Regions from separate parts of the Cellulomonas jepli genome, predicted to be linked through region 3. Evidence: riboswitches for the same ligand, from Rfam matches in the RefSeq annotation. Region 3 holds a riboswitch; each other region holds the start of a gene.
What was found. A riboswitch is a leader RNA that binds a small molecule or an ion and turns the genes downstream of it on or off. The one in region 3 is predicted to bind cyclic di-AMP.
Positions count from the first base shown of each region.

Region 1: another riboswitch for cyclic di-AMP. It lies ahead of AB6N24_RS09060 (C40 family peptidase); the one in region 3 lies ahead of AB6N24_RS08940 (C40 family peptidase).
Region 2: another riboswitch for cyclic di-AMP. It lies ahead of AB6N24_RS10105 (C40 family peptidase); the one in region 3 lies ahead of AB6N24_RS08940 (C40 family peptidase).

Region 1 covers NZ_JBFTER010000029.1:2,528-11,877, forward strand. The annotation lists gene AB6N24_RS09055 (HNH endonuclease) at 167-667, opposite strand; gene AB6N24_RS09060 (C40 family peptidase) at 881-1,636, opposite strand; cyclic di-AMP (ydaO/yuaA leader) riboswitch at 1,639-1,790, opposite strand; gene AB6N24_RS09065 (iron-dependent transcriptional repressor DtxR) at 2,097-2,798, opposite strand; gene serC (phosphoserine transaminase) at 2,894-4,048, shown strand; gene AB6N24_RS09075 (MFS transporter) at 4,068-5,381, shown strand; gene AB6N24_RS09080 (LPXTG cell wall anchor domain-containing protein) at 5,599-6,261, opposite strand; gene AB6N24_RS09085 (DUF4012 domain-containing protein) at 6,439-8,310, opposite strand; gene AB6N24_RS09090 (MFS transporter) at 8,656-9,350, opposite strand, start outside.
Region 2 covers NZ_JBFTER010000034.1:2,854-12,203, reverse strand. The annotation lists gene AB6N24_RS10130 (GH32 C-terminal domain-containing protein) at 1-301, shown strand, start outside; gene AB6N24_RS10125 (LacI family DNA-binding transcriptional regulator) at 629-1,696, opposite strand; gene AB6N24_RS10120 (hypothetical protein) at 1,952-4,657, opposite strand; gene AB6N24_RS10115 (hypothetical protein) at 4,734-5,333, opposite strand; gene AB6N24_RS10110 (NAD-dependent epimerase/dehydratase family protein) at 5,668-6,660, shown strand; gene AB6N24_RS10105 (C40 family peptidase) at 6,737-7,546, opposite strand; cyclic di-AMP (ydaO/yuaA leader) riboswitch at 7,549-7,730, opposite strand; gene AB6N24_RS10100 (N(5)-(carboxyethyl)ornithine synthase) at 7,995-9,146, shown strand; gene AB6N24_RS10095 (hypothetical protein) at 9,248-9,350, opposite strand, start outside.
Region 3 covers NZ_JBFTER010000028.1:25,059-34,408, forward strand. The annotation lists gene AB6N24_RS08900 (hypothetical protein) at 1-746, shown strand, start outside; partial or broken gene AB6N24_RS08905 (IS5 family transposase) at 864-1,765, shown strand; gene AB6N24_RS08910 (hypothetical protein) at 1,762-2,295, opposite strand; gene AB6N24_RS08915 (hypothetical protein) at 2,746-3,087, opposite strand; gene AB6N24_RS08920 (TetR/AcrR family transcriptional regulator) at 3,268-3,846, opposite strand; gene AB6N24_RS08925 (hypothetical protein) at 4,018-4,146, shown strand; gene AB6N24_RS08930 (DUF2269 domain-containing protein) at 4,149-4,658, shown strand; gene AB6N24_RS08935 (hypothetical protein) at 4,670-4,930, opposite strand; gene AB6N24_RS08940 (C40 family peptidase) at 4,947-5,603, opposite strand; cyclic di-AMP (ydaO/yuaA leader) riboswitch at 5,756-5,937, opposite strand; gene AB6N24_RS08945 (heavy metal translocating P-type ATPase) at 6,152-8,389, shown strand; gene AB6N24_RS08950 (F510_1955 family glycosylhydrolase) at 8,564-9,350, shown strand, end outside.

The sequences.
Region 1 (9,350 bases), on a different contig from region 3:
GGCACCTCCTGGTCGTCACGCCACCCAGTCTGCCCCCGATCATGCCCCGGCCGGAAACTTTCGGGAGGCGTTCTTGGGGGACGCTTGGCGTGCAGGACGCGCGGCGGCACGCACGGAGCCCGGCGGGTGGGACCCTCAGCCCGGCGGCGCCCGCCCGGGACCGCCCTCAGGCGACGAGGTACGCGCTCCAGGTCGGCTCGTCGACGTGGGAGCCGGCCATGAGCGCCGCCAGCCCGCGCGGTGCGCGCGGGACGAACGGCAGCTCCCAGCCGATCTCGTGCAGCAGCCGGTCGGCCTTGCGGTGGTTGCACCGGCTGCACGCCGCGACCACGTTGGTCCACTCGTGCCGGCCGCCGCGCGAGCGGGGCAGCACGTGGTCGACCGTGTCCGCTCCCCCGCCGCAGTACGCGCAACGGTGGCCGTCGCGCTGCAGGACCGTGCGCCGTGTCGGGGCGACCGCCTTGCGCATCGGCACGTGCACGTACCGGGTGAGGCACAGCACGAGCGGCAGCGGGAGCGAGGTGCGTTCGGAGTGGAGCTCACGCCCGTCGGTCTCGAGGATCGATGCCTTCCCGGACATGACGAGCGTGACGGCGCGGTGCACGCTCACGACGCAGAGGGGTTCGAGACTGGCGTTGAGAAGCAGCGTCCGGTGCGTCACGGGCATCAGCACGGCGGGCTCCTGTCCAGATCGGTGGACCCGCCTGGCTGGCGGGTCCCTGGGGGAGTGCAAGCGCGACCAGAGTACGCGGCGACGAGCCCCGCGTCCCTCGACTGTGGCACGAGCGCGGCGTGAACGCCCGGTGACTTCCGGACGCACGTCCAGGGCCCCCTGCGCGCGGTGGCGTGCAGGGGGCCCATGAGGAGCGGTGCGGGGGGCTCAGCCGATGCGGATGAAGACCGGCGAGCTCTGGTAGATGTTCCGGAACTGCACGGTCTTGCCGGGCGACGGCGAGTCGATCTGGTCGTCGCCGCCGGCGTAGATGCTGATGTGGCCGGGGCTCCAGATCAGGTCTCCGGGGAGCGCGTCGGCCCGCGAGACGATCGTGCCGGCCCCCTTCATCGCGGACGACGTGCGCGGGAGCGAGATGCCGAGCTGGGCGTAGACGTACCCGACGAAGCCTGAGCAGTCGAAGCCCTCGGGCGTCGTGCCGCCGGCGAGGTACGGGGTCCCGACGTAGCGGGCGGCGATCTCGAGGACCGCGTTGCCCGACACGGACTGCGGGATCGGGTTGTTGACCGTCGCGGCGGCCGTGCGCTCGGCGCTGCGGCTCGCGGCGGTGCGTGCGGCGCGGGTCTGGGCGACCGGCTTCGGGGCCACGGTCACGGCCGGCGCCTCGAAGGACCACGCGGCGTCCGCCGGGGAGGAGACGACCGGCGAGGTCTGGAGCACGGCCCGCGCGGAGGCGGTGAGCGCGGAGGTGTCGACCGCCGGCAGCGCACCCGCGGCACCGGCGCCGGGGGCGGCACCCGCAGGGCTGATCATCGTGGCGACGAGACCGCCCGACGCGGCGACGATCGCGGCCCCGCGGCCCACCGCACCCATCGAGTCGGACGCCGCGGAGGCGAAGTCGGTCAGCGGGGTAGCAGGGCGTCGTGCAGAACGGTGCCGCGCGCGCGTCATGCTCTCGGTCACTGAGTGCCTCTCCTGTCGCCTGCGAGGTCAGCTGTCGGGTTCGGGTGGGAGAGCACCCGGCCGTCGGGATGCGAGCATCCGTCGGGCTTCACCCCAAGGACACCGTTGCCGGTGCCCGTCATGGGTCCCCCGCCCCTGCCGGCGAGTTGAACGGACCGCGTGCGGCGGCAGGGCTGGGCGAATCCGCACGAGGGCTTCCCCGAAGGAGGGTCCGGGTGAAGCAGGACGAACGTACAGGAGTCCTCGCGAGAATGTCACGTATCCGACACGTCCGTTTCGTCCCCTCCTCCGGACGGGCCGCGGCACCCGCCTGCCCCCTCCCCCGGACGGGTCCCGCGGCTGCACGACGACACCCCGCCGGCACGGTGACCGACGGGGTGCCGTGCGCCTCGGCGCAGGTCAGCGGAGGTCGCGCCCGGCGCACCGGAGCCGCCGGGCGGCCGGGAGGCCGGGCGGCCGGTCAGCGGTTGCCGACGAAGATGTGGCGCGCGACGTCGTCGGGCAGGTCGAGGACGGTCGCCGCGCCCGGGGGTGCGATGGTCACGACGCCCGGGCTGCGCTCGACCGTCACCGTCACGCCCGGACGGATCCCCGCCTGCGCGAGCCGCGACAGCAGCTCGACGTCCGGCTGGATCGGCTCGCCCAGGCGCGCCACGACGACGTCGTCGAGCCGGCCCGGCGCGGCGTTCGCGACCGTGAGGAGCGACGTGACGCCGTCGAGGAACTGCTCCGACGTGCTCGTCTCGCCGATCTCCGCGAGCCCCGGGATCGGGTTGCCGTAGGGGTCGAAGTGCGGGTGGTCCAGCAGCGCCGCGAGCCGGCGCTCGACGCGCTCGCTCATGACGTGCTCCCAGCGGCACGCCTCCTCGTGCACGAACTCCCAGTCGAGCCCGATGACGTCCGTCAGGAGCCGCTCCGCGAGCCGGTGCTTGCGCATCACGCGGGTGGCCTTCGCCAGACCCAGCTCGGTGAGCTCGAGGTGCCGGTCCCCGCTCACCACCACCAGGCCGTCGCGCGCCATCCGCGCCACGGTCTGGGAGACCGTCGGGCCGCTGTGCCCGAGCCGCTCCGCGATGCGGGCGCGCAGCGGCGTGATGCCCTCCTCGGTGAGCTCGTACACGGTCTTCAGGTACATCTCGGTGGTGTCGATCAGGTCGCTCACGCCGCAGCCTCTCGCTCGTCGCTCTCGTCGTCGTCGCTGGCCACCAGGGTAGGCGGTCCGGCGGCGACGGCCCCCGACGCCGTATCGTCTGCACCGTGCCCGAGGCCCACGACACCGCGCCCGCGATCCCTGCGATCACCGTCCCCGCCGACCTGCTGCCCGTCGACGGCCGGTTCGGCTCCGGCCCCAGCAAGGTCCGCGCCGCGCAGGTCGAGGCGCTGGCGTCCGTCGGTCGCACGCTGCTCGGCACGTCCCACCGCCAGCCGCCGGTGCGCGCGCTCGTCGGGCGCGTCCGCGCGGGCCTCGCCGAGCTGTTCGACCTGCCCGACGGGTACGAGGTCGCGCTCGGCAACGGCGGCTCGACCGCGTTCTGGGACCTCGCGACGCTGTGCCTCGTGCGCGAGCGCAGCCAGCACGTGAGCTTCGGGGAGTTCGGCGCGAAGTTCGCCACGGCCGCCGCGCGGGCGCCGTTCCTCGGCGAGCCGACCGTCCGCACCGCGCCCGCCGGACAGCTCGCGCTGCCCGAGGCGGAGGACGGCGTCGACGTCTACGCGTGGCCGCACAACGAGACCTCGACGGGCGTCGCCGCGCCGGTGCGCCGCGTGGCGGGCTCGCGCGAGCAGGGTGCCCTGACCGTGGTCGACGCGACGTCCGCCGCCGGCGGGCTCGCGGTCGACGTGAGCGAGACCGACGTCTACTACTTCGCGCCGCAGAAGTCGTTCGCGTCCGACGGCGGGCTGTGGCTCGCGGTGCTGTCGCCCGACGCGGTCGAGCGGGCCGCGCAGGTCGAGGGCAGCGGTCGCTGGGTGCCCGAGTTCCTCTCGCTCACGACGGCGGTCACGAGCTCGCGCCTCGACCAGACGCTGAACACCCCGGCGCTCGCGACCCTCGTGCTCCTCGCGGAGCAGCTCGACTGGATGCTGTCGCACGGCGGGCTCGCCTGGGCCGCCGCACGCACCGCGGAGTCCGCGGGGCACCTGTACGGCTGGGCCGCGCAGCGGGAGTGGGCGACGCCGTTCGTCGAGGACGCCGCGGCGCGCTCGAACGTCGTCGGCACGATCGACCTGGCGCCCGAGATCGACGCCGCCGCGGTGGCCCGTGTGCTGCGCGCGCACGGCGTGGTCGACATCGACCCGTACCGCAAGCTCGGCCGCAACCAGCTGCGCGTGGCGATGTTCCCCGCGGTCGACCCGCAGGACGTGCTCGCGCTGACGCGGTGCGTCGACCACGTCGTGGAGCAGCTGGGCTGAGCACGGCTCCGGTCCCCCGGTGAACGCCCGCCCCGCACCCGCCCGGCTCGTCCGGGACCGGGTCACGGCTGCGCTCTACGCCTGCTTCGGCACGTGGGGGTGGTTCCTCTACAGCTTCGTGCCCGGGCTGCCGCTGCTCGCCGACGAGCTCGGGATCACCCGCGCCCAGGCTGGCCTGCACACGACGTTCATGGCGTGCGGCACCCTGACCTCGGGCTTCACGAGCGCCGCGCTCGTGCGCCGGCTCGGGCGTCGCGGCGTCCTGCTGCTCGCCGCCGGGCTGCTCTCCGCCGGGGTCGTCGCGCTCGTGAGCGCACCCGGCCTGCTCGTGACCCTGCCCGCGGCGACCGTCGTCGCGACCGGCGGGGCGCTGTTCATCGCCGCCGCGCAGCCCGCGCTCACGGTGCACCACGGCGCCGCGGGGCCGGCCGCGGTGAGCGAGGGGCACGGGACGGGGGCGCTCGTCGGGCTCGTGGGGCCGCTCGCGCTCGGCGGCGCCGTCGCGCTGGGCTGGGGGTGGCGGCCCGCGGTCGCCGTCACCGTGGTGCTCGCGGCCGTCACGGCGCTGCTCGTCGCCCGGCTGCCCGGGCAGGGCGCGCTCGGCACGGCGACGGCGAGGAGGGCGGAGCCGACGGAGGCTGACGGGGAGCCGACGACGGCAGTGGCGGCGCGGACGACGACGGCACCGGGGACGACGGCGTCCGCGGCTGGTGCCGCCACGGGGCGGCCGGGCCGCTTCTCGACCGCCTTCTGGCTGCTCTGGGCCACGCTCGTCGCCGTCGTCGGCATCGAGAACGCCACGACCGCGTGGGCGGCCGACCTGCTGCGCACGCACGCGGGCGCCGAGAGCGGGGTCGCCGCCGGTGCCGTGTCGGGGCTCATCGCCGGGATGTGCGTCGCACGCTTCGCCGTCGGGCGCCTCGCGCTGCGGTTCACCCCCCTGCAGCTGCTGCTCGCCGCCTTCGCGGTCGCCGTCGCAGGGTGGCTGGTGCTGTGGGTCGCGACGACCCCGTGGCTCGCCCTCGTCGGGCTCGTGGTCGCGGGGCTCGGGTACGGCGCGCAGTTCCCGCTCGCGATCTCGATGCTGCTCGGGGCCGCCGACGGCCGGCTCGACCAGGCGCAGGCCCGCTCGACGCTCGGGGTCGGCGCCGCGGTCGCGGTCGCGCCGGTGCTGCTCGGCGGGCTCGCCGACGAGGTCGGGCCGCACACGGCGTTCCTCGTCGTGCCGGCGCTCATCGCGTGCGGGGTCGTCGCGGTGCTCCTCGCGGAGCGCGCCGGGCGACGGCACGAGCCGCACCCGCTCCACCCGGCGGACGCGGGCGGAGCGGCCTAGCACCGGGCGCCACCTGCCGCCCCGCGCACGCCAGTGGCACGTCCTGGCACCCGGCGCCGCCCCGCCGGGCCCACCCGGGCTGAGCACCCCGCACCGGGCACCACCCGCCGCCCGGCGCACGCGGGCGGCGCGGCGTCGCAACAGGCGCGGCCCGCCCCCGGATCACCGGGGACGGGCCGTGTCGTGCGGGCCGGACGGGCCCGCGTGGGTCAGCGGCTCAGCTCGTGGCGTCCCGGCGGGACCGCGCACGGGCGGCGACGAGCCCGCCACCGGCGAGCACGAGCGCGCCCGCGGCGACGAGCCACGGGGTCGTCTCGGAGCCGGTCGCGGCGAGCACCTGCGAGGACGCGGGCGCGGCGGCGAGGACCGACGACGACGCGGGCGACGTGAGGCACACGGGCGAGGACGGCGGGTAGGCCACCGTCGTGGTCACCGACGGGTTCACGGCGAGGGTCACGGCGACCCCGGGGCGGACCCAGTCGAACTCGTCGCCCTCGACCCACGTGCCGTCGGACTTCTTGGTCCAGCCAGGCCAGTCGACGCCCGTGCCGTCGGCTCCGGCGACCGCACCGGGCCACGGGACGCGACCCTCGAGCGGGAGCCCGGACTGCACGACGTCCGCGCCGGACGGGTTGTCCCACGTGATGCTCAGCGAGGAGCTCGTCGCGCCCTCGACCGAGACCTTGTACGCGAGGTAGGGGACGTCGTTGTCGCACACGGGCGAGAGGACGTCGACCTTCAGCGCGCAGACGCCCCCGGCCGAGTAGCCGTCCCCGGTGTCGCCGCAGCCGTCCGGCGTCGGCGCGACCACCGCAGCGGCGGGCAGCGCGAACGCCAGGCCGACGGCGGCCGACAGGGCGGCAGCGGCGCTCACCCTCATCGATCTCTTCATGGCGGTGCACTCTCCGTAACCGGAACAATCGGACATTCAGGAGAAGCCACCGTAACTCCGGCCCGCGGCGCCGGCCCGGAGGCGGACGGGTGAAACGGCGGAATCACCCGGTCGGTCGCCCACCGTACGGGGACACCGGGACAGCTGTCCGGACCGGCGTCCGGCTCAGTCCGTGCAGGTGCCGGTGACGGTCCCGGGGGACGTGAGCGTCGGCGTCGTCCACACGTCGAGCCCCTCGCCCGGCGCCGGCGCGGGCACCGTGACCGTGAACCGGTACGTCGCCGTCTCGCCCGGCAGCAGGCGTGAGGTGAGCGTGCTCACGGCGCGCTCCTGCTCGGTGGCGGCGACGCCTCCGACGAGCTGGTCGCCGAGGCGCTGGTCGAGGACCCGGCCGCCCGGGGGCGCGTAGACCGTGATGTTGGTCGCGAGACCCCCGACCGGCAGGCCGGTGTCGGCCGTCCCGGTCACGTACCGCGGGTACCCGGCGATGTCACCCGGTGGGGTGTACGCGAGGTCGAGGCGCAGCACGGCCGTGGCCCAGCCGGCCGCGGGGGGCGCGGCGCAGCGCAGCTCCTCGACGGCCAGGTCCGTCGTCAGGAAGTAGTCGAGCTTGCCCGCGGAGCCGTCGTTGAGGAAGACCCCGGCGGCCCCCGCCGGGGAGCGCGGGTCGAGGCCGGCGCCGTCGGTCGTCGTCCCGGCACCGGGCAGCTGCACCGCGTACGCGGCGTCGCCCGGCCGGGCGAGGAAGTCCGCGCCGAGCGACGTGCGCGCCAGCCGGTCCTGCTCGTCGGGGTGCGCGGACCACACCCGCACGCGGCGCTCGTCGCTCGCCCGGGCCAGCGCGTCGAGCAGGTCCCGGGTCTCGCCCCGCCCCGAGCTCACCGCGGTGAACAGCGCGGACGCGACGTCGGCGTAGAACGCGTCCGCCTCCTCGGGCTCGGGCAGCCGCACGTACGCCTCGCGCAGCAGGACGTCGAGCACCGTGCCCGCGGTGAGCTCGACGCCGCCGGCCTCGACCGGGCCCGTCGCGTCGAGCAGGTACGCCACCGCGACCGGGTCCATCGCCAGCACGCCGTCGACCGGCGTGCCCACGCTGCGCGTCCACATCGCGCTCACGAGCTCGGCGCTGCGGGGGAAGTCCGGGGTCAGGACGGTGTTCTGCACCCAGCGGCCGAGGCGGTCGCTGTGCACCGCGAGCTCCTCGTCGGTCAGCGGGAGGACCGGGGCGTCCAGGGGACGCAGGTCGAGCGTCGAGCGCTGGTCGACGAGCCGGATCGCGCCCTGGTCGGCGGTGAACGCCGCGACCGCGCCGACGATGCCGCCCGCGCTGCGCAGCTCGGCGGAGTTGAGCGAGAGCAGCAGGTAGGTGCGGGGACCGTCGGCGCCGAGCATCGGCGGGAGGAGCCGCGCCGCGTCGGACGCGGACCCAAGGGTGTCGGCCGCGGTGCCGAGCCCGTCGGCGACCTGCGTCACGGGCGCGGCGACGCGGTCCACGAGACGTGTCGTGTCGAGCGCCCCGACCGCGGCGGCCGAGGTGCGGGTCGTCGTCGCGGCCCGGTCGAGGGCCGGTGCGGCGGCGGCGAACAGGCCGAGGTCGATCGAGCCGTCGTCGCGCCGGACCTGGGGGTCGGCGACGAGGCCGCCGAGCTCGACGACGGCGGGCAGCGCGTCGGTCGCGACGTCGTCGACCGCGACCGCGACCGTGCGGACCGCCGTGAGGTTCGGGCCGGCCCACGGCACGTGCTCCGCGACGCGCCAGACGGGGTCGCTCGCCGCCGCTCTGGCCCGCGCGGTGTCCTCCTGCAGCCCCGGCAGGCCGTCCGCGAGCGCGCCGACGTCGCCCCCGGCGAGCCCGCTCTCGAGGTCCGCGAGCACCGCGCCGGCCTCGGTCAGGCCGTCGGCCGCCTGCGCGGCACGGAAGACCAGCCAGCCCGCGGCGGCGAGCAGCACCAGCACGAGGGCGCCGAGCACGACCAGCGCGCGCCGCAGCCGGCGGCGGCGGCGGCGGCGCAATGCTCCGGGGTTCTCGTCCTTCACCGGCGCGGGAGCAGCGGCGGCTTCGGCGCCCGGTGGGCCCAAGCGGTCGGGAGCGGGCACCGGCTCCGGCGCACGCCCCGGCTCAGGTCCGGCGGAGGGCGTCACGAGCCGAGCGTGTCACAGCGCGCCGCGCGAGCCGCCCGAGGACGACGACATTCACCCGGGAGCGCGTCGGGCGACGGCCCGGTCCTCGGCGCGGTCGGTCGGCGCAACGAGGCTCGGCGGCCCGGTGAGCGGCTGCGCCGCGGGTGAACGGCTGCGGCCCTGCGCGCGGCCGGCGAGAGGGGTCGATCGCCTCGCGCTCCCGGGCCGGCAGCCCGGGCGGCGCGAGGCGGGTCGGACCGGTCAGGCCGCCGACGAGCGGTCGGACGCCTCCTGCGCGCGCAGCCGGTGCGCGGTCTCGGCCCGGGCAGCCGGCTCGTGCGCGCCGTCGGGCTCCTCGGGCTCGGGGTGCCGCACCTCGAGGTGGGGGCGGCTCAGCACGTGGTAGCGGACCGTCAGGTGCCAGCTCTTGGCCGCCCACAGCGCGGCGCCGGACGCGACGAGCAGCGCCGAGATCGACCCGATGCCGATCGCCCAGCGCGCCCCGAACTCCTCGGCGACCCAGCCGACGATGGGCGAGCCGATCGGCGTCGCGCCGAGGAACACCATCATGTAGAGCGCCATGACGCGCCCGCGCATCGCGGGGTCGGTCGTGAGCTGGATCGTCGTGTTCGCCGCGGTCATCATCGTGAGCGAGGCGAGCCCGACGGGGATGCACGCGAGCGCGTACGACCAGTACGTCGGCATGAGCGCCATGACCCCGCTCGTGACGCCGAACGCGAACGCCGCACCGATCACGAGCCGCACGCGCGGCCGCTCCCGCCGGGCCGCGAGCAGCGCCCCGGTGAGCGAGCCGATCGCGAGGATCGAGCCGAGGATGCCGTACTCCCCCGCGCCCTTGCCGAACTCGGTGCGCGCCATGACCGCGCTCGTGAGCTGGAAGTTCAGGCCGAACGTCGACACGACGCCGATCACGACCATGATGACGACGATGTCGC
Region 2 (9,350 bases), on a different contig from region 3:
GCGGACCGTGGTCGGGTACGACGTGCACCGCGAGCGCCTGTTCGTCGACCGCACCGCGTCGGGCGACGTCGACTTCCACGGGTCCTTCGCCGGCGTGCACGCCGCGCCGCTGCCCGCCCCCGAGGGTCGCGTGCGGATCCGGGTGCTCGTCGACCGGTCGTCCGTCGAGGTGCTCGGCGGTGGCGGCGAGGTCGCGCTCACCGACCTCGTCTACCCGGCGCTCACGAGCGACGGGGTCGCGCTGTTCGCCGAGGGTGGCGAGGCGCGGGTCCGCAGTCTCACGGTGCAGCCGCTGGGCTGACGTGCCGCGCCGCGCCGTCGCCGGTCCGCTGGGGAGGTCCGGCGGCGGCGCGTGCGGGTGCCGCCGGTCCGCTGCGCGACGGGCGGGGTGGCGCGGGCGAGGTCGTCGTCGGTGGCGGGCCGGGCCCTCGCCTGCCTCTGGGCGCGCATCCGGCTCGGCAGCCCGCCGTGCAGTCGCCGGGACCTGGCTCCGGCACGCCGGGGTCCTCGGTGGAGACCGGCCGGGCGCGAGCCCACGAGCCGCGTCGGGCGCCGGGTGGCCGCGACCCCAGTTCAGGCGCCGGGTGGCCGCGACCCCACTTCAGGCGCCGGGGGTCGCGACGCCAGGTCAGGCGCCCGTCCAGTCGGGTGGGGGGATCTCGCCGGAGCCGCGTTCGACGAGCCGGGTGGGCAGGGCGATGCGTTCGGGGGGCAGGTCGGGGTCGGCGAGGCGGGCGAAGACGCGTTCGGCGGCGGCGCGGCCGATGTCGGCGGGGTTCTGGGCGACGACGGTGATGCCGGGGTCGACGAGGTCGGCGAGGGCGAAGTCGTCGAAGCCGACGAGGGCGACGGTGTGCTGGGCGCCGAGCTCGCGCAGGGCGCGGATGGCGCCGATCGTGACGAGGTTCTGGCTCGTGAACAGCGCCGTCGGCGGCTCGGGAGAGGTCAGCAGCGCCCGCGTCGCGGCGTGCGCCGCCTCGACACCCCGCAGCCCGGGGACGACGAGCCGGTCGTCGAGCGGGACCCCCGCCGCGTGCAGGGCCCGCAGGTGCCCCGCGTGCCGCTCCCGTGCGGTGACGATGACCGAGAGGTCGCCGAGGTGCGCGACGCGTCGGTGCCCGTGCCGGACGAGGTGCCCGGTCGCGGCGGCGGCGCCCTCGACGTTGTCCACCACGACGACGTCGGCCCCGAGCCCGCCGGGCGCCCGGTCGACGAGCACGACCGGCGTCCCCGTCTCGATGGCCGCGTGCAGGTGGCGGTGGTCGCTCGCCGTCGCGGTGAGGATCAGGCCGTCGACGCGGCGCGAGGTGAAGGCGGCGACGAGCGCGCGCTCGCGGCGCGGGTCCTCGTCGGTGCTCGCCGAGAAGACCGCGACGCCGCGGCTGCCGGCCACGTCCTCGACCGCGCGGTGGATCGCCGCGCAGAACGGGTTGTCGACGCTCGCGAGGATCAGGCCCAGGCTCATCGACCGCCCGCCGGTCCGCCGCAGGTTGCCCGCGACGAGGTCCGGCTGGAACCGCAGCGCGCTGGCGGCCCGGGCGACGCGCGTCGCGGTCGCGGGCGAGACGCCGGTCTCGCCGTTGGCCCACCGCGAGACGGTCTTGATGCCGACCCCGGCGAGCGCGGCGACGTCGCGCATCGTCGCGCGGGTCCGCCGGTGCAGCGTCTCGTCGGGCGGGTCTGACATCGATGTCATGGCACGAGCGTAGTGGCGGGCCACCCGATCAGACAACGTTGTCATGCCGTCGCGGCACGATCGCGCGCGGCGCACCGCTCACCAGCGGCGGCCGGAGTGCCGCTGCGCCGGCCGTCCGGTGCTCTGGTACCCCGACGCCCCGGTGCTCCGGTGCCCTGGTGCACCGGGCCCGGTGGCGAGCACGGGAGGCGCCCGGCACCAGGAGGGGGGATCCCGGTGCCGGGCGCGTCTCGGGCCCGGGCGCGCCCGGGCGGCTCAGGCGGTGCGCCGTCCGAGCAGGCCGGCGACGACCGCCCCGATCGCGAACAGCGCGACCGCGGCGACGCCCCGGCCGAGGCTCCGCGCCCCCGCGCCGTCGACGCCCGCGATCTCGAGCGAGTACGCCGTCGCGCCCGCGGCACCCTCGGGTGCACCGAAGGCCATGCCCTCGGCGGCGGCCCGCTCGGCGCCCGCCTCGATCACGGCGTACTTCACGCCGTAGTCGCTCGCGGTGTCCTTGCCCCGCTCGACGAGCAGCGACGTGCCCTCGGTCGAGAGGCGCTGCGCACCGTCGACCAGCGCGGGCGCGCCGTCCGCCGCGGAGACGAGGCCGGCGGCGACGAGGCTCGAGCCCTCCGCTGCCCGGCCGATGCCCGCCGCGAGCTCGTCCGCACCGGACGCGAGGCGTCCCGTCCCGGCGGCCAGGGTGGCAGCGCCCGAGGAGAGCTCAGACGTGCCCGCCCCGAGCCTCGTGCCCCCTGCGGCCACCTGCGACGCCCCCGCGGCGAGCGTGGACGACCCCGCCGCGACCTGGCCCGTGCCGTCGGCGACCCGCGCCGCCCCGGCCGACACCTGGTTCGTGCCCGTCGCGAGTTCCGACGCCCCGGTCGCGACCCGGTCCGCGCCCGCAGCCACGGTGGCCGCGCCGCCGCGGAGCGACGAGGCGCCCGTCGAGAGCTCGTGGAGGCCACCCACGAGCGTCGCGCCGCGCGTGCCGAGCTGGGCGATCCCGCCCTGCACGGCGTGCACGCCGCCGCGGAGCGTCTCGGCCTCCCCGGTGTCCGTCGCCGAGCCGATCGCGCCCTGCACCTCGCCGACGACCGTCGTGGTCAGCGTGCCGAGACCGGCGTCGACCGCGCCGAGTCCCTGGAGCAGCCCGGGTCGCTCCGCCTCGCACACGCCGGGCAGGGCGGTGGAGCTCAACCCGCACTCGATCCGGGCGACGCCGGGCAGGACGCCGGCCTGGAGCTGCGTCGCGAGGTCCCGGAGGCCGCCGCCGACCAGCGCGCTCGCGTCGGCCGCCGTGTCGAGGGTCGCCGCACGCGCCTCGAGGCTCGCCGCGGAGGCGACGAGGGTCTCCTTCACCCGGTCCTGCTCCTCGGGCAGCGTCGCGGCCGCGTCCCGCAGCGTCGCGGCGGTCGCCCGGAGGTCCGCGCCGGACCCGATCTGGCCGCGCGCCACGTCCGTGCCGGTCTGGAGCTCACCGAGGCCCGTGACCGCCAGCCCGAGCGCTTGGCGGACCGCCTCCGTCCCGTGCACCAGCGTGCCGCTCGTCGACGTGTCGCCGATCGCCCGGCGGAGCTGCGCGACCCCGTCCGTCAGAGCCTTGGTCCTCGTGGGCAGCATCCCGACGGCACCCGAGAGCTCGGCGAGCCCGCGGTCGACCCGGGTCAGGCCCGCGTCGAGCTCCGTGAGCCCCCCGAGCAGCCGCGGAACCTGCGCTGCTGCGGTCGAGAGCCCGGCGTCGAGGCGGGCGCTGCCCTCGGCGACCGAGAGCGAGCCGTCGTCGACGGCGCGCGCACCCGTGGCGAGGGCCTGCGCGCCGGTGTCCGTCCGACGGGCGCCGGCGGCGACGTCCCCCGCTCCGGTCGCGGTGCGCGCAGCACCGTCGGCCAGCTCCTGCGCGCCGGCGTCGACGCGCGACGCGCCCGCCGCCAGCTCCTTCGTCCCGGCGTCGACGCGCCGGGAGCCGGCGGAGAGGTCGCCGGCTCCCGCGTCCGCGGTGTCCAGCCCCGCTGCGAGTGTGTCGGCACCCGGCGCCGCCTCCGCGAGCCCGGTCGACAGCTCCGCCGCGCCGTCGCGCAGCTGCACCAGCCCGCCGAGCAGCTCCTGGGCGCCGTCGTGCAGGCGCAGCAGGTTCGCGTCGATCTCGAGCGCCCCTGCGGCGAGGTCCGCGCCGCTCTGCGCGCCGCTCGCGTAGCTCGCCGAGCCGCCCTTGAACGACGCGCTCGTGAGCGGCGAGACGGGGAGCGCGGTGATCGTCGCCGGTGGGACGACCCCCCGCGAGATGCGTGCGGTGTAGCCGAGCTCCAGGGTGGTGGCCCCGATCGGGGGGAACAGGGTCATCTGGTAGGTCAGCCGGGTACCGCCGCGCCCGTCGCCCGAGATGTTCGCCTGGTCGGACGTGACCGCGGTGAACCCCGCCGGCAGGGTCGTGACCAGCTGGCCGACCAGGGGCACGACCGTCTCGGCGGTCTCCGAGCCCGTGCCGCCGGTGCCGTCGGCGAACTCCACCGAGGCGTCGCGCGCCGTCAGGTTCGTCACGGTGTACCGGACCTCGAGCAGGCCCGAGCGGCCGAGCACGTCGCGCGGCGCGACCGTCTCGCCGTCCAGCCGGTAGGTCACCTCGACGCCCAGGGGCAGGTCGCCGGCGAAGTCGCTCACGGTCCGCCGGCGCTCGGCTCCGTCGACGTCCACGGACGTGCGCAGCGCTCCGTCGTGCACGGCCAGCCCGCCGAACCCGTCGAGGTTGCGCAGGCCGCGCTCGGACACCGGGTTCTCGACGCTGGCCGACCCGCTGCCCGTGAAGGTCAGCTGCTCGTACACGCGTGCCTCGCGGACCATCCCCGAGGCGTCGAGCCGCGCCTGCACCGTCTCGGTGTTCGTGACGACGACGTCGTCGTCCGTCGTGCTCGCGAACGGTGCGGCGGCGAGCGACGGGCTCGCGGCCAGAAGCGCGGTCAGGGCGGCGAGCGCGCTCACGGCGCCGCGGCGGGCGGCGGTGCGGCTGGTTGCCGGGCGGGGTGCAGGGCGGCGGCGCGAGGGGAGAGGACGCACGTCAGGACTCCTCGGTGAGCTGGAGGGGGCGCCGGCCGGGACGCGGGTCGGCGGTGTGCCCGTGGGCGGCCTCGTCGGCGGGTGCCGACGGGGCGGGAGGGGCGGCGCCGTCCCGGGCGAGGGTCGCGCCGAGCAGCGAGGTCGCGACGAAGCCCGCGCCGGCGGCGAGCAGGACCGCGGTCGCCGCGGCCGGGGACGTCCCCACGACGCCCGACGGGTCGGCGGTGTACGCCGCCTCGTACGCGCCGGCCAGCGCGGCGGCGCCGAGCAGCGCGGCCCAGAGCGGCAGCGCCCCGCGCGTCCCGGCGGCGAGCAGCGTGCACGCGAGCACCACGAGCAGCGCGGCCACGGCGCGGCCGCTCGGGGCGTCGGGGAGCAGCGCGGCGCGCAGCAGGTACCCCACCCAGGCGGCCGCGAGGCCCGCGGCGAACGCGCCGGCGCGCTGTGCGGGGGAGCGGTCGGGCACGAGCCCGAGGGCGCCACCGAGCGCGGTGCCGAGCAGGGCGACGGCCTGCGTCTCGGGGCCGAGCACCCCGGTGAGCAGCACGAGGACGGCGGCGAGAGCCGCGAGGACGGACCCGGCGAGCAGAGGACGTGTCATGACCACCTCGGTGTGGTGCGTGCGCCCGGGGGCGCACGAGGGCGTGCGGGACCGTGCGACCGGCCCCTCGTGGAGCGGGGTGGCCGCGCGTGGGTGTCGCGGTGCTGTGCGTCGGTTCGCGGTGGTGGGCCGCGAGCGGGTGGGGGAGCGCGGCCGTCCGGCGGGGCAGCCGGCGTCGTTGCCGGTCCGCCCCACCGGAGCGGAGCGACCACTGTCTAGCAGCGCCACGGATACGGCGAACAGTCGGTACTAGGTACTTGGCCCCGGATCGGCTCACATCGTTATGCCGCCGTGATCTCCGTCACTCCCCGGCCGTCCGGGTTAGCGTGCCGTCATGAGTGCTCTCTCGGTCCTGTTCCTCGGCGGCAGCGGCATCATCAGCTCCGCCTCCACCCGCCTCGCCGTCGAGCGCGGCCTCGACCTCACGGTCCTCAACCGCGGCGAGAGCACGACGCGCCCGCTGCCCGACGGCGTCCGGACGGTGCGCGCCGACGTCCGGGACCCGGCCTCGGTCCGCGAGGCGCTCGGCGACCGGGAGTTCGACGCCGTCGTCGACTGGGTCGCCTTCACCCCGGAGCACGTGCGGACCGCCGTCGAGCTGTTCACCGGGCGCACCGGCCAGTACGTGTTCATCAGCTCCGCCTCGGCGTACCAGACGCCGCCGGCCCGGCTGCCGGTGACAGAGTCGACCCCGCTGCGCAACCCGCACTGGCAGTACTCGCGCGACAAGATCGCGTGCGAGGACCTGCTCGTGCGGGCGTACCGCGAGGACGGCTTCCCCGCGACGATCGTGCGGCCCTCGCACACGTACGACCGCACGCTCGTGCCGCTCGACGGCGGCTGGACGGCCCTCGAGCGGATGCGCCAGGGCAAGGAGGTCGTGGTGCACGGGGACGGGACGTCGCTGTGGACCCTCACGCACCACACCGACTTCGCCCAGGGGTTCGTGCCGCTGCTCGGCCACCCGCGCACGCTCGGGGAGGCGTTCCACCTGACGTCGGACGACGTGCTCACGTGGGACCAGATCACGCACGCGCTCGCCGCCGCCGCCGGGGTCGAGGCCCGCATCGTGCACGTGCCGTCCGACGTCATCGCGTCCCACGACCCCGAGTGGGGCGCCGGGCTGCTCGGCGACAAGGCGCACTCGATGGTCTTCGACAACACCAAGGTGCGCAGCGTCGTCCCCGGCTACCGCGCGACCGTGCCCTTCGAGCGGGGCGCACGCGAGATCGTCGACTGGTTCGACGCCGACCCGACCCGCAAGGTCGTCGACGCGCGGCTCGACGCGCTCATGGACCGGCTCGTCGAGACCTACCGCGTGCGCTGAGGCGGCGCGCCCGGGAACGACGAGAGCGCCCGTCCCCCGGAGGGGCGGGCGCTCTCGTGCCGTGCGGACGCTGAGGTCAGCCGACCCGGATGAAGACCGGGCTGGACTGCCAGATCGAGCGCAGCTGGATCGTCTTGCCCGGGCGGGGCGCGTCGAGCTGCATGCCGTCGCCGGCGTAGATCGAGATGTGGCCGGGCGACCAGATGAGGTCACCGGGCTGGGCGTCGGCCCGCGAGACGACGGTGCCGGCGTAGCGCTGCTCGCCCGACGTGCGGGGGAGCGTGATGCCGACCTGCGCGAACACGTAGGACGTGTAGCCCGAGCAGTCGAAGCCGTCGGGGGTCGTGCCGCCCGAGACGTACGGGACGCCGACGTACCGGGCCGCGATCTCGACGATCGCGTTGCCGACGGCCGAGGCCGGGACGGAGACCGCGGTGGCCTCCTCCTCGGCGGGGGCCTCCTCGACGACGGCGGCACGCGCGGCGCTGCGCGACGTGCTCGCGGCGCGCGTCTCCACGACGGGCTCCGGCTCGGGCTCGGGCTCCGGCGGGGGCGGCGGCGTGACGGCGGTCAGCGTCGGGGCGTCGAAGCCCCACACCGCGTCGGGCGCTGCCGCGACGACCGGGGAGGTCTCGAGGATCGCGCGGGCCGAGGCCGTGAGGACGGTGCTGTCGACCGCGGCGAGGGAGGCGCCACCGGCGCTGCTGCCCTCGGCGGAGGCGGGGACCGCGACCATGCCGATCATGAGGCCGGAGCCGGCCGCGACGACCGCCGAGCGGCGACCCGCCGTGGCGATGCCGGCGCTGGTGGCCGTGGCGAGGTCGGTGAGGGGGGTCGTCGGACGACCGGGTGACCGGCGACGGCCGTGAGACGTGCTCGAGGGCATGCAGAACCTCTCCAGACGCCTACGAGGTGAGCTGTCGGGTTCGGGCTGGAGAACGCCCGGCCGGTCAGGTTCGACCGGCTTCACCCCAAGGACACCGCACGGATGCCCACAAGTGGGTCCCCCGCTCCTGCCAGCGAGACTCGAACTGACCGCGGGTGGTGGCAGGACTCGGCGATCCACCTCAGGCCGCCCCAGGAGGGTGGGGCGCGACGATGTTAGGCACGGCCCTCGCGATATGTCACGGCAAGGTCACGGGTGAACACGTGTCCAGGTCGCACGATCACCCGAAGGGATGACGTGGGTCACGCCGAGAACGGGAGATCCCCGCGTAAATCCGGCACGAGCACCCGATCGGCAGCGCCCGGGATGTGACGAGCGCCTCACTCTCCCGGCCCGGGCGTACGCTCGCGGCACGGGGTCGTCGCGACCCCTCCGAGGGGGGCACGTGATGGGTCCGCTGAGCCTGGGTGTCATCTCGACGTCACGCAAGGAGGACGAGCGGCGGTTCGCGATCCACCCCGCGCACCTCGAGCGCATCGACCCCGGCCTGCGCGCGAGGACCACGCTCGAGGAGGGCTACGGCGAGCGGCTCGGGGTGCCCGACGCGGAGCTCGCCCTGCTCGTCGGCGGGCTCGCGCCCCGCGCGCAGGTGATCGCGGAGTCCGACGTGGTGCTGCTGCCGAAGCCCCAGGTCGAGGACCTCGAGGCGATGCACGCGGGCCAGGTGCTGTGGGGCTGGCCGCACTGCGTCCAGGACGTCGCCCTCACGCAGGTCGCGATCGACCACGGGCTGACCCTGCTCGCGTTCGAGGCGATGAACCACTGGGCCGACGACGGCGGGTTCGGCCTGCACGTCTTCCACAAGAACAACGAGATCGCCGGGTACTGCTCCGTCCTGCACGCGCTCCAGCTCGTCGGGCTGACCGGCGACTACGGCCGGCGGCTGTCCGCGGTGGTCCTCGGCTTCGGCGCCACGGCCCGCGGCGCGGTGACCGCGCTCCTCGCGCACGGGGTGCACGACGTCGAGGTCGTGACGCACCGGGGCGTCGCCGCGGTCGGGGCGCCGATCCACCAGACCCGGATCGTGCACCTCGAGCCGGACGGCCACGTGGACACCGGGGAGGGGCGCGTGGCGGTCGCGGAGCTCCTCGCCGGGCACGACGTCGTCGTCAACTGCACGCTGCAGGACCCCCAGCACCCGGTGGTCTACCTGCGCACCGAGGACCTCGCGGCGTTCCGGCGGGGCAGCCTCGTGGTCGACGTCTCGTGCGACGCCGGGATGGGCTTCGAGTGGGCCCGGCCGACCTCGTTCCGTGACCCGGCGTTCGAGGTCGGCGACCACGTCACCTACTACGCCGTCGACCACAGCCCGTCCTACCTGTGGAGCTCGGCGTCGTGGGAGATCAGCGAGGCGGTGCTGCCGTTCCTCGCGGGAGTCATGGGAGGGCCGGACGCGTGGGCGCGCGACGAGACGCTGCGCCGCGCGATCGAGGTGCGCGACGGCCACGTCCTGAACCCGGCGGTCCTCGCGTTCCAGGGCCGCGCCGCCGAGCACCCGCACGAGCGGACGGCGACGAGCCGGGTGCCCGCCGTGCGCTGAGCACGGGCGGACGATGACCGGCCGGGTGCCCGCCGCGCGTGAGCACGGGCGAGCGGGCCGACCGGGCGACGGGGGAGCGCCCGTGCGGGACGTGCGCGGACTCAGAGCCTCGCGTGCAGGCAGTGCGTGCTCACGTTCTCCGTCGCCTCGTCGAGCAGCGCACGCAGCGCGGCGTAGCGGGCGCGACGGGCGTCGGCCCCCGGC
Region 3 (9,350 bases):
TGACCCGGTTGGTCCCGGGCGCCTACTGGGGCGTCTGCCACGACCCGGGAGTCTCCAACTACCACCAGGTCCCGAGCGTCTTCCTGCCGGGCTGGCCCGACCCCGCACGCCCGGGCGGGGACTGGCCGTCCGTCTACTTCCACGTCGTGGGTACATTCGCAGTCGTCGACGTGAAGTACAACGAGATCCAGCGCGACAGGCTGCGCAAGATCGTGCTCCAGTTCTGCCCCGAACGGCTCCCGGTGCCGGCACGACAAGACCCTCACCCCTCGGTGCTGCGCCCGTACCTGACGATGGACCTGCCGCCGATCCCGGACATCGCGCGAGTCACCCCCGCGCTGGCCTGGCTCAACGAGCCATCCTCTGCACCCGAGCCCCCGGCCGACACGGCCTTCTCCGAGGAGGACGACTGGGAGGACCTGGTCCTAGCCAAGGGCCCCGTCCTCGGTCTGGAGGACGAGCCGGGGCTGCTGACCCCGCTGCCCGCCGACCGCGTCGCGGCCGCCCTGACCGCAGGCGGCTTCACCGACCTCGACGCCCCGGCCCTTATGGGAGGAGCGGAGTTCGAGCACCCCGACGACGTCGCCCAGGTGGCGACCCTGGTCCACGACGGCGCCCTGCGCGCGGTGTACATCGAGCCCATCAACCCCAGCAGGGAGTCGTGGGAGCGGCTCATCGCCCCGCTGCAGATGCTCGCCGGCAAGCTCGGCGCCAACCTCGTCCCGCAGAACGAGTACCCCGACTGACGCAGCAGAGCTCATCCGCGACGCGTGGGCCAAACGAGGCACCGACGTTCGAGGCTCCAGCGGGCGCTTAGGGCGCGTCTCCCAACCTCTGCTAAAGCGGGCGGGGATGCTGGCAGGGTGTCTCGTCGTGTGGTGTTGACCGATGCTCAGTGGGAGCGGATCGCTCCGTTGCTGCCCTCGGACGTGGGCAAGCCTGGCCGGCGGTTCCGGGATCACCGGCAGGTGGTCGAGGGCATCGTCTACCGGTATCGCACCGGCGTCGCGTGGCGCGATCTGCCGCCGGATTTCGGTCCGTGGCAGACGGTCTGGAAGCGACATGCCCGGTTCTCCAGGGACGGGACCTGGGACAACGTCCTGACCCGGCTGCTCGCCCAGGCCGACGCGGCCGGCGACATCGACTGGGCGGTAAGCATCGACTCCACGATCAACCGAACCCATCAGCACGCCGCGACCCTGCCCCGCACCACAGGGGGACGCCGCGAATCACAGGAATCAGATATCCGAGCCCGCTGACCACGCGATCGGCCGGTCCCGCGGGGGGGCTGTCCACGAAGATCCACCACGCCGTCGACGGACGCGGCCGGCCGCTGGTCGTCATGGTCGGGCCAGGGCAGGGCGGGGACGCACCGATGTGCCTGCCGGTGATCGACGCGATCCGAGTCCCGCGCCTCGGTCCGGGCCGTCCGCGAACACGCCCCGACTCGGTGCTGGCGGACAAGGCGTACTCCTCGCGGGCGATCCGCGCCGAGCTACGCCGTCGCGGGATCGTCGCGGTCATCCCCGAACCGCGTGATCAGCAAGGACACCGCAAGCGACGCGGCTCCCGCGGCGGGCGACCGGTCGCCTACGACCCTGTGGCCTACCGCGCCCGCAACGTCGTCGAACGGTCGTTCAATGCCCTCAAGCACTGGCGCGGGCTGGCCACCCGCTACGACAAGCTCGCCCTGACCTACCGCGGCGGCGCCGTCCTGGCCGCAGTCCTCGCCTGGCTGCGCGCGCCATGGAGAAGCACGCCTTAGCGCGGTCGCCCCCGTGCGCGGGTCACCGCTGCCCGCAGTCGCTCCCCCAGCGAGGCCGAGGTCTCACTCGCGTGCTGGAGCCGATCCGCCTCGGTCGCCGGCTCGGTGGCGATCTTCACGCCGCGGTAATGGATCCACACCTCGCCTTCCGGCCACAGCAGCAGACGGCGCGCGGTGGCGCCGCTGGCGAGAAGCTCGAGCTCTGAACCCCGCACTTCCACACCTGGGTCTGTGAGTCGCAACGCGTCCCAGTCAGCCTCGGGCAGCACCTCGGCGCCGGAGTACGTGAGGGTGACGAACTCGTAACCGGCGTCCCGATCACCGACGAGGAGCTTCCACTCGAAGCTGTCGCCCACGCGGGTGTATCCGTGGACCTGCGCATCGTGGAGGTTCAGACCGAGCAGCGCCACTGTCGAGGGATCCGCGACGTCCCGGATCTGTCTGACATGAAGTTGATAGTCCCTGTCGACAGCCGCGGCTTGTTCATCAGCCATCCGTCCGTCGTGCCAGTCATGGCTGAACCACCGCATGCCCGCAAGTCTCCCAGGAGAGGCTCAGAGCAGCGCAGACCCCTCACTGCCCAAGGCGACGACCCCAACCTCCCACGCTCCGCTCCGCGCCGTTGAGAGACACGTCCTAGCAGTCAAACCGCCACGTAGTCATAAGAATCATTATCGGCGGTTCGGCAGCCTGACCGACTGGGCACCGCGACGTCACCCGCGTGCGCGGGCCCGGAGTGCTGCAGTCACCCGTCGCAGCAGCGCACCTGCCTTGGTGAACTGAAGTTGCCGAAGAGCGGCGCCTGGCCCGGCGCGGCGTGCGGCGTACATTGCGCATCCGGCACAGATGAACACTCCCGCCGTGCTGCCCAGTTCGACGACGTCCCGGCGCTCAAAGCGCCGCCCGCAGCATCCGCAGCGCTCGTGGGTGGCGTCGGTAGTGGTTTCGGCTGTGGTCATCGCGCTCTTCCTCTCGCGCCGTCAGGGCACCGGTGGCCCGCCTGCCCCGTCCACGCCGGTCGCGGCCCGGACGGCTTCACGCAGTAGAGCGATGTCGGGAACTCCTGCGGTTCCCGTCGAAGTCCGATAGATCCGGCATGCCAGTGCCGGGGTCGCTCTGGGTGGAGCGAATGGGTCGCGCCCGTTCAGGAGGATGGTGGGCGAGCCGGTGAACGCGAGCTCGGCTGCCTCCTCGCGCGTGGTGACCAGCCGGGTCTGGACCGCGACGTCCGGTAATCCGACGTCGTCGAGTGCTTGTCGCGCCAGGGCGACCGCCGCATCCCCGTTCGGGCAGTCCTCCACGATCAGCACGCGTACGTCCATGTGTTCATGATGCGCCCACGCTGTGCGGCTCGTCCCTCGAGCGCGCCGCGCGCGTTCACCCGCGGGTCTACGGGCAGGGCACTGAGGTAGCGCCTCGCCGACCTGCAGCCGACGCGCTGTGGGGTGGAGCGAAGGCGCGCGCCCGACGGGCAGAGCGGAACGTCGGTCTCGTCGGGTTCCCTAGCTTCCGGCAGCACGCGGCCGAAGGGCGTCCATCACTAAGTCGGTGATCACCCTTCGAGCGTCGGGTGCCGTGGCCTGGCGCGCCGCGCCGAGCGCATGAACGCAGTAGATGGCGAGCACGTCGACGTCGACGTCGACGCGAACTCGGCCTCGGCGGCTCTCTTCTCCGAGCAGGTCACGAAGGAGCGCGTGCAGTTCGTGCTGAGCCTCGGCGACGTACCCCTCGAAGTGCAGTCCGGCCGTGGCCGGCTCCTCGCTGTGCGCCGACGACAGACTGGCGTACGCCTCAAGCACGGCGCGCAGGGCGTGATCGGAATCCGTGGAGTGGGCGCGGACGTGGCGCAGATGCTCCAGGTGGCTGCGCACCTGGCGCTCGTGCCACGCGAGCAGGAGCTCGCGGGTGTCCGCGAAGTACCGGTAGAGCGTGCCTCTGCCAATCCCGGCCCGCTCGGCGACCGCCGACATGGTCAGGCCGGTCGGACCAGCGTCCGTGTAGATGGCGCCGACGGCGTCGAGCACGGACTCGCGCACGGCGTGGCGGTGGGCGTCGACCGAGTCGCGCCAGAGCAGCGGCATGCCCCCACCGTACCCACCCGAGTGACAGGGCGTCTGCCATGTGACACTGTGTTCCATAAAGCCGACCGAGGAGCTCTCGTGGACACCACACCGGATCGACCGTCCTCCCCATCAGCCGACCACGTCCGGACGGAGCGCCCGCGGGCACCGCGTTGGGTGAAGGTCCTGGCCATGCTCGGCGCCATGGTGGCGGCGTTGGTGGTGATCGCCCTGCTGGTCGGCGGCGAGCACGGCCCGCAGCGCCATGGGGCGGCTGGCGCCGAGGCGGGTCCGACCGTCGATTCGGGGGCGCGGGGGTGAGGATGTCGCCAGGGCTGCGCAAGGGAGCGCTGTGCCTGCACATCACGTCCTCGGTCGGGTGGACCGGGGCGGTGCTGACGTTCCTGGGGCTGTCCGTGGTGGCGATCACCGCACGGGAGGACGCGACGGTGCGCGCGATGTACGTCGCGATGGATGCGCTGGCGTGGACGGTGCTCGTGCCGCTGGCGCTCGCCTCACTGGCGACAGGGCTGGTGCAGTCGCTGGGCACGGTGTGGGGGCTCGTGCGGCACTACTGGGTGGTGACCAAGTTGGTGCTCACCGTGGTGGCCACATTCGTGCTGGTGCTCTACACCCAGACCCTCGCCACGCTGGCCGAGGTCGCGACGGACACCTCGAGCGGCGAGCTCGACGCGCTGCGCTCGGTCTCACCGGTGGTGCACGTGGTCCTCGCGCTGGTAGTGCTGCTGGGCGCGACGGTCTTGTCGGTGTTCAAGCCCAAGGGCCTGACGGCCCGCGGGTGGCGGCTGCAGCAGCGCACGCGGGCCGCCTGACCCCGGCGGGGCTAGGTCTCGCGGGCCGCGGGGTCGACGGCTTCGGCGCTGTGCTGCAGCTTCGTCCCGGGTTCGACGCCGGCTTCCTCGAGCCGCCAGATGAGCTCACCGATGGTGCGTTGCACCTCGCGCCACTGGGCTTCGGGGTGCGTGGCGCCGCCGTCGACGGCGCGGTGGGCGTCGAAGGACGTCAGGTACGCCTTCAGCCCGGCGCCCAGCAGCATGAGCTCACGCCCGGTGAGGGTGACCTGGTGCGGTGCGTCGTTGTCCACCGGGCCACCTACCGGGTCAGCCGACGCGGATGAAGGTGGGGTTGGTCTGCCAGATCTCGCGGATCTGGATCGTCTTGCCCGGGCGGGGGGCGTCGACCTGCATGTTGTCGCCGGCGTAGATCGAGATGTGCCCCGGGGACCAGATGAGGTCGCCCGGCTGGGCCTCGGCGCGGGAGACGACCGTGCCGGCGCCGCGCTGGGCGGAGGACGTGCGCGGGAGGGTGATGCCGACCTGGGCGTACACGTAGGACGTGAACCCCGAGCAGTCGAAGCCCTCGGGGGTGCTGCCGCCGGACAGGTAGGGCACCCCGACGTAGCGGGCCGCGATCTCGACGATCGCGTTGCCGTTCGCCGACGCGGGCGCCGCAGCGCCGATCGGCTCCGCCTCGGCGGCAGGGGCCTCCTGCGCGGCGGGCTCGGCTGCCGCGGCGCGGGCCGCGCTGCGCGAGGCAGGCGCCGGCGCGGGCTCGGGCGCTTCCTCGACGACGGGCGGCGGGGCGACCGCGGTCAGCGTCGGTGCGTCGAAGCCCCAGACGGCGTCGGGGGCGGCGGCCACGACCGGGGAGGTGTGCACCAGCGCGTGCGCGGAGGCAGTCAGCGCAGCGGTGTTGACGCCGGCGACGCTGGCGGCGTGGGTACCGGACCCGTGCGCGGATGCGGGCACAGCCACCATCGAGAGGAGCAGACCGGACCCGGCGGCGGCGACGGCCGAGCGGCGACCAGCGGTGGCCAGGCCCGCGCTGGTCGCGGTGGCGAGGTCGTCGAGAGAGGTCGTGGGGCGACCCGGTGAACGGCGACGGCCGCGGGTGGCGCTCGAAGGCATGGTGAACCTCTCCAGACGCCTACGAGGTGAGCTGTCGGGTTCGGGCTGGAGAACGCCCGGCCGGTCACGTTCGACCGGCTTCACCCCAAGGACACCGCACGGATGCCCACAAGTGGGTCCCCCGCTCCTGCCAGCAGGACTGGAACTGACCGCGGGTGGTGGCAGGACTCGGCGATCCACCTCAGGCCGCCCCAGGAGGGTGGGGCGGGTCGATCCTAGGTGCCCCCTCGCGCGAATGTCACGGCGAGATCACGCTGGGAGGGCCACACGCCGCACCACGTGCTGGTCACCGCGACATGACCGCCCGAGCGGGAATGCCCACGCACCGGGACACGTTGTGCGCTGGTATACCCCCCAGGGGTATCCGTAGCGGGTAGGTCGTCGAGGAGGGCCGGATCATGAGCACGTCGCATCCCGAGCACCACACCACCCCGCCAGGTGCCGAGCACACCGGCCACCACGGCACGCCGGCGAGGGTGACCCCGGGCCCGGAGCCGACGGCTCACGGTGAGCACCACCCGGTGCACGCCCAGCACCACCCTGACCACGGCGCGCACGGCCACACCGACACCGCCCACGCCGAGCACGATCACCAGGGGGCGGCGCCGGCGGGTGGCCACGAGCATGGGCACGGTGGCCATGGTGGGCACGGGGACCACGTCGGGCAGTTCCGGCGGCTGTTCTGGCTGACGCTCGTACTGGCGGTCCCGACGGTGCTGGCCAGTGAGATGTTCGCGGCGCTCCTGGGGTACTCCCTGCCGGACGCACCCGCGATCGCGTGGATCTCACCGGTGCTCGGCACGATCATCTATTTCGTCGGCGGGCGACCTTTCCTGGTCGGGGCGGTCAGCGAGCTGCGGGCACGCAAGCCCGCGATGATGCTGCTCATCGGCATGGCCATCACGGTGGCGTTCGTCGCGTCCTGGGGCTCGAGCCTGGGGGTGCTGTCCCACGAGCTCGACTTCTGGTGGGAGCTCGCGCTGCTGGTGGTCATCATGCTGCTCGGGCACTGGGTCGAGATGCGGTCCCTGGCCCAGACGTCCTCCGCGCTGGACTCCCTGGCCGCGCTGCTGCCCGACGAGGCCGAGCGCGTCGACGGAGACACCATCACGGTCGTCGCCCCCGCGGACCTGCGCCTGGGGGACGTGGTGATTGTGCGCCCCGGTGGACGGGTGCCTGCCGACGGGGTCGTGGTCGACGGGTCCGCCGACGTCGACGAGTCGATGATCACCGGGGAGTCCCGCCCGGTCCGGCGCGGCGCAGGTGACCACGTCGTGGCCGGGACCGTCGCCACGGACTCCGCGATCCGGGTCCGCATCGACGCCGTCGGGGACGACACCGCCCTGGCCGGCATCCGCCGCCTGGTCGAGCAGGCCCAGTCCTCCTCCACCCGCGCCCAGCGCCTGGCCGACACCGCCGCCGGGTGGCTGTTCTGGTTCGCGCTCGGCTCCGCCGCCCTCACGCTCGCCGCGTGGCTGACGTGGGGCACCCCGGAGACGGCGTGGATCCGGGTCATCACCGTCCTGGTGATCGCCTGCCCCCACGCCCTGGGCCTGGCGATCCCGCTGGTGGTCTCCATCGCCACCGAACGCGCCGCCCGCGGCGGGGTGCTCGTGAAGGACCGCATGGCCCTGGAGCAGATGCGCACCGTCGACACCGTCCTGTTCGACAAGACCGGCACCCTGACCAAGGGTGAGCCCGCCCTGACCCACATCGCCGTCACGGGCACCCGCACCCAGGACGAGGTCCTCGCCCTGGCCGCGGGCGCCGAGGCCGACAGCGAGCACCCGCTCGCCCGCGCCATCACCGCCGCCGCCACCGCCCGCTCCCTGCCGGCGCTTCGGGCCAGTGAGTTCCGGGCCAGCACCGCGGTCGGGGTCCGCGCCGCCGTCGACGGGCACGACGTCGCCGTCGGTGGGCCCCGAATGCTCGCCGAGCACCACGCGGACCCGCTGCCCGAGACCCAGGCGTGGGCCGAGCAGGGCGCGATCGTCCTGCACGTGCTGATCGACGGGCAGGTCGCCGGGGCACTCGCCCTGGCCGACGAGATCCGCCCCGAGTCCCGTCAGGCGGTCGACGCCCTGCACGCCCTGGGTGTGCACGTGGTGATGATCACCGGGGACGCCGAGCCGGTCGCCCGCGCGGTCGCCGCCGAGATCGGGGTCGACCAGGTGTTCGCCGGGGTCCGCCCGGAGAACAAGAGCGAGAAGGTCGCCGAGCTTCAGGCCCAGGGCCGGCGCGTGGCGATGGTCGGGGACGGCGTGAACGACGCCCCGGCGCTGGCCCAGGCCGACGTCGGCATCGCGATCGGCGCCGGCACCGACGTGGCGATCGCCTCCGCCGGGGTGATCCTGGCCAGCGACGACCCCCGCTCGGTGCTGTCCGTGATCGAGCTGTCCCGCGCGTCCTACCGCAAGATGCAGCAGAACCTGTCCTGGGCCGCCGGGTACAACCTCATCGCGGTGCCCCTCGCGGCCGGTGTGCTCGCACCCGTCGGGTTCGTGATGCCGATGGCGATCGGGGCGATTCTGATGTCCGTCTCGACGGTCGTGGTGGCGCTCAACGCCCAACTCCTGCGCCGCCTGGACCTGCGGCCCGAGGCCAGCGCGCAGGCAGTGCTCTCCCGCCGCGGCTGACCCCGCCGCCCCGGGCGGCGGGACGGCTTCATCGAACCTTGATGCAACGACAGCCTCGCCCGGGCATCCCCCGGGCGAGGCTGGTCGGGTGGGCGTGCCCACCGCACGCTCGTTGCCTGATGCCTCGCCCGGGACACCTGTCCCGGGCGGGGCACCTCGACGTTGGGAGACCTCATGAACCGCGCTCGACGGCGCCTCACCGCGACCGTGATCGCCTTCGGTGTGACCCTGGCGGTCGCCGCTTGCTCGGACGGCACCGGCCCGGCCACCGCGCCGACCGACCAGGCGACCACCGCCTCCGACGGGCACGCCCACGCCCATCCGGACGAGACCGACAGCGCCGGCCTGCCGGGGGCGCACACGCACGGGGTGGGGATCAACCCGGCCGACGACCTGGTCTACCTGGCCACGCACGAAGGGCTGTTCCGTTACGACGAGACGGGCCCGACGCGGGTGGGGCCGGTGATCGACCTGATGGGCTTCACCGTCGCCGGGCCGGACCACTTCTACGCCTCGGGTCATCCGGGGGCCGGGACGGACCTGCCGAACCCGGTGGGGCTGATCGAGTCCACCGACGCCGGCGAGACCTGGACCGCCCTGTCGCGGGAGGGCGAGTCGGACTTCCACGCCATGACCGCCTCGGACGCGGGGGTCGTGGCGTTCGACGGCGCAGCCCTGCAGGCCACGAGCGACGGGGTGAGCTGGGGTGACCTGGCCGTCCCGGTGCCGCCGTTCGCGATGGACGTCTCACCCGACGGGAGCACGATCGTGGTCACCAGCCAGGAGGGCCCGGTCCGTTTAACCGACGCCGGCGCGAGCTGGGACCGGCTCGAGGAGGCTCCGCTGCTCCAGGTCGTCGACTGGGCGGACCCCTCGACCGTCGTCGGGTTGACCCCAGACGGGGACGTCACGCTCTCCGAGGACGCCGGCGCGACCTGGGCGCCGGCCGCGACCCTCCCGG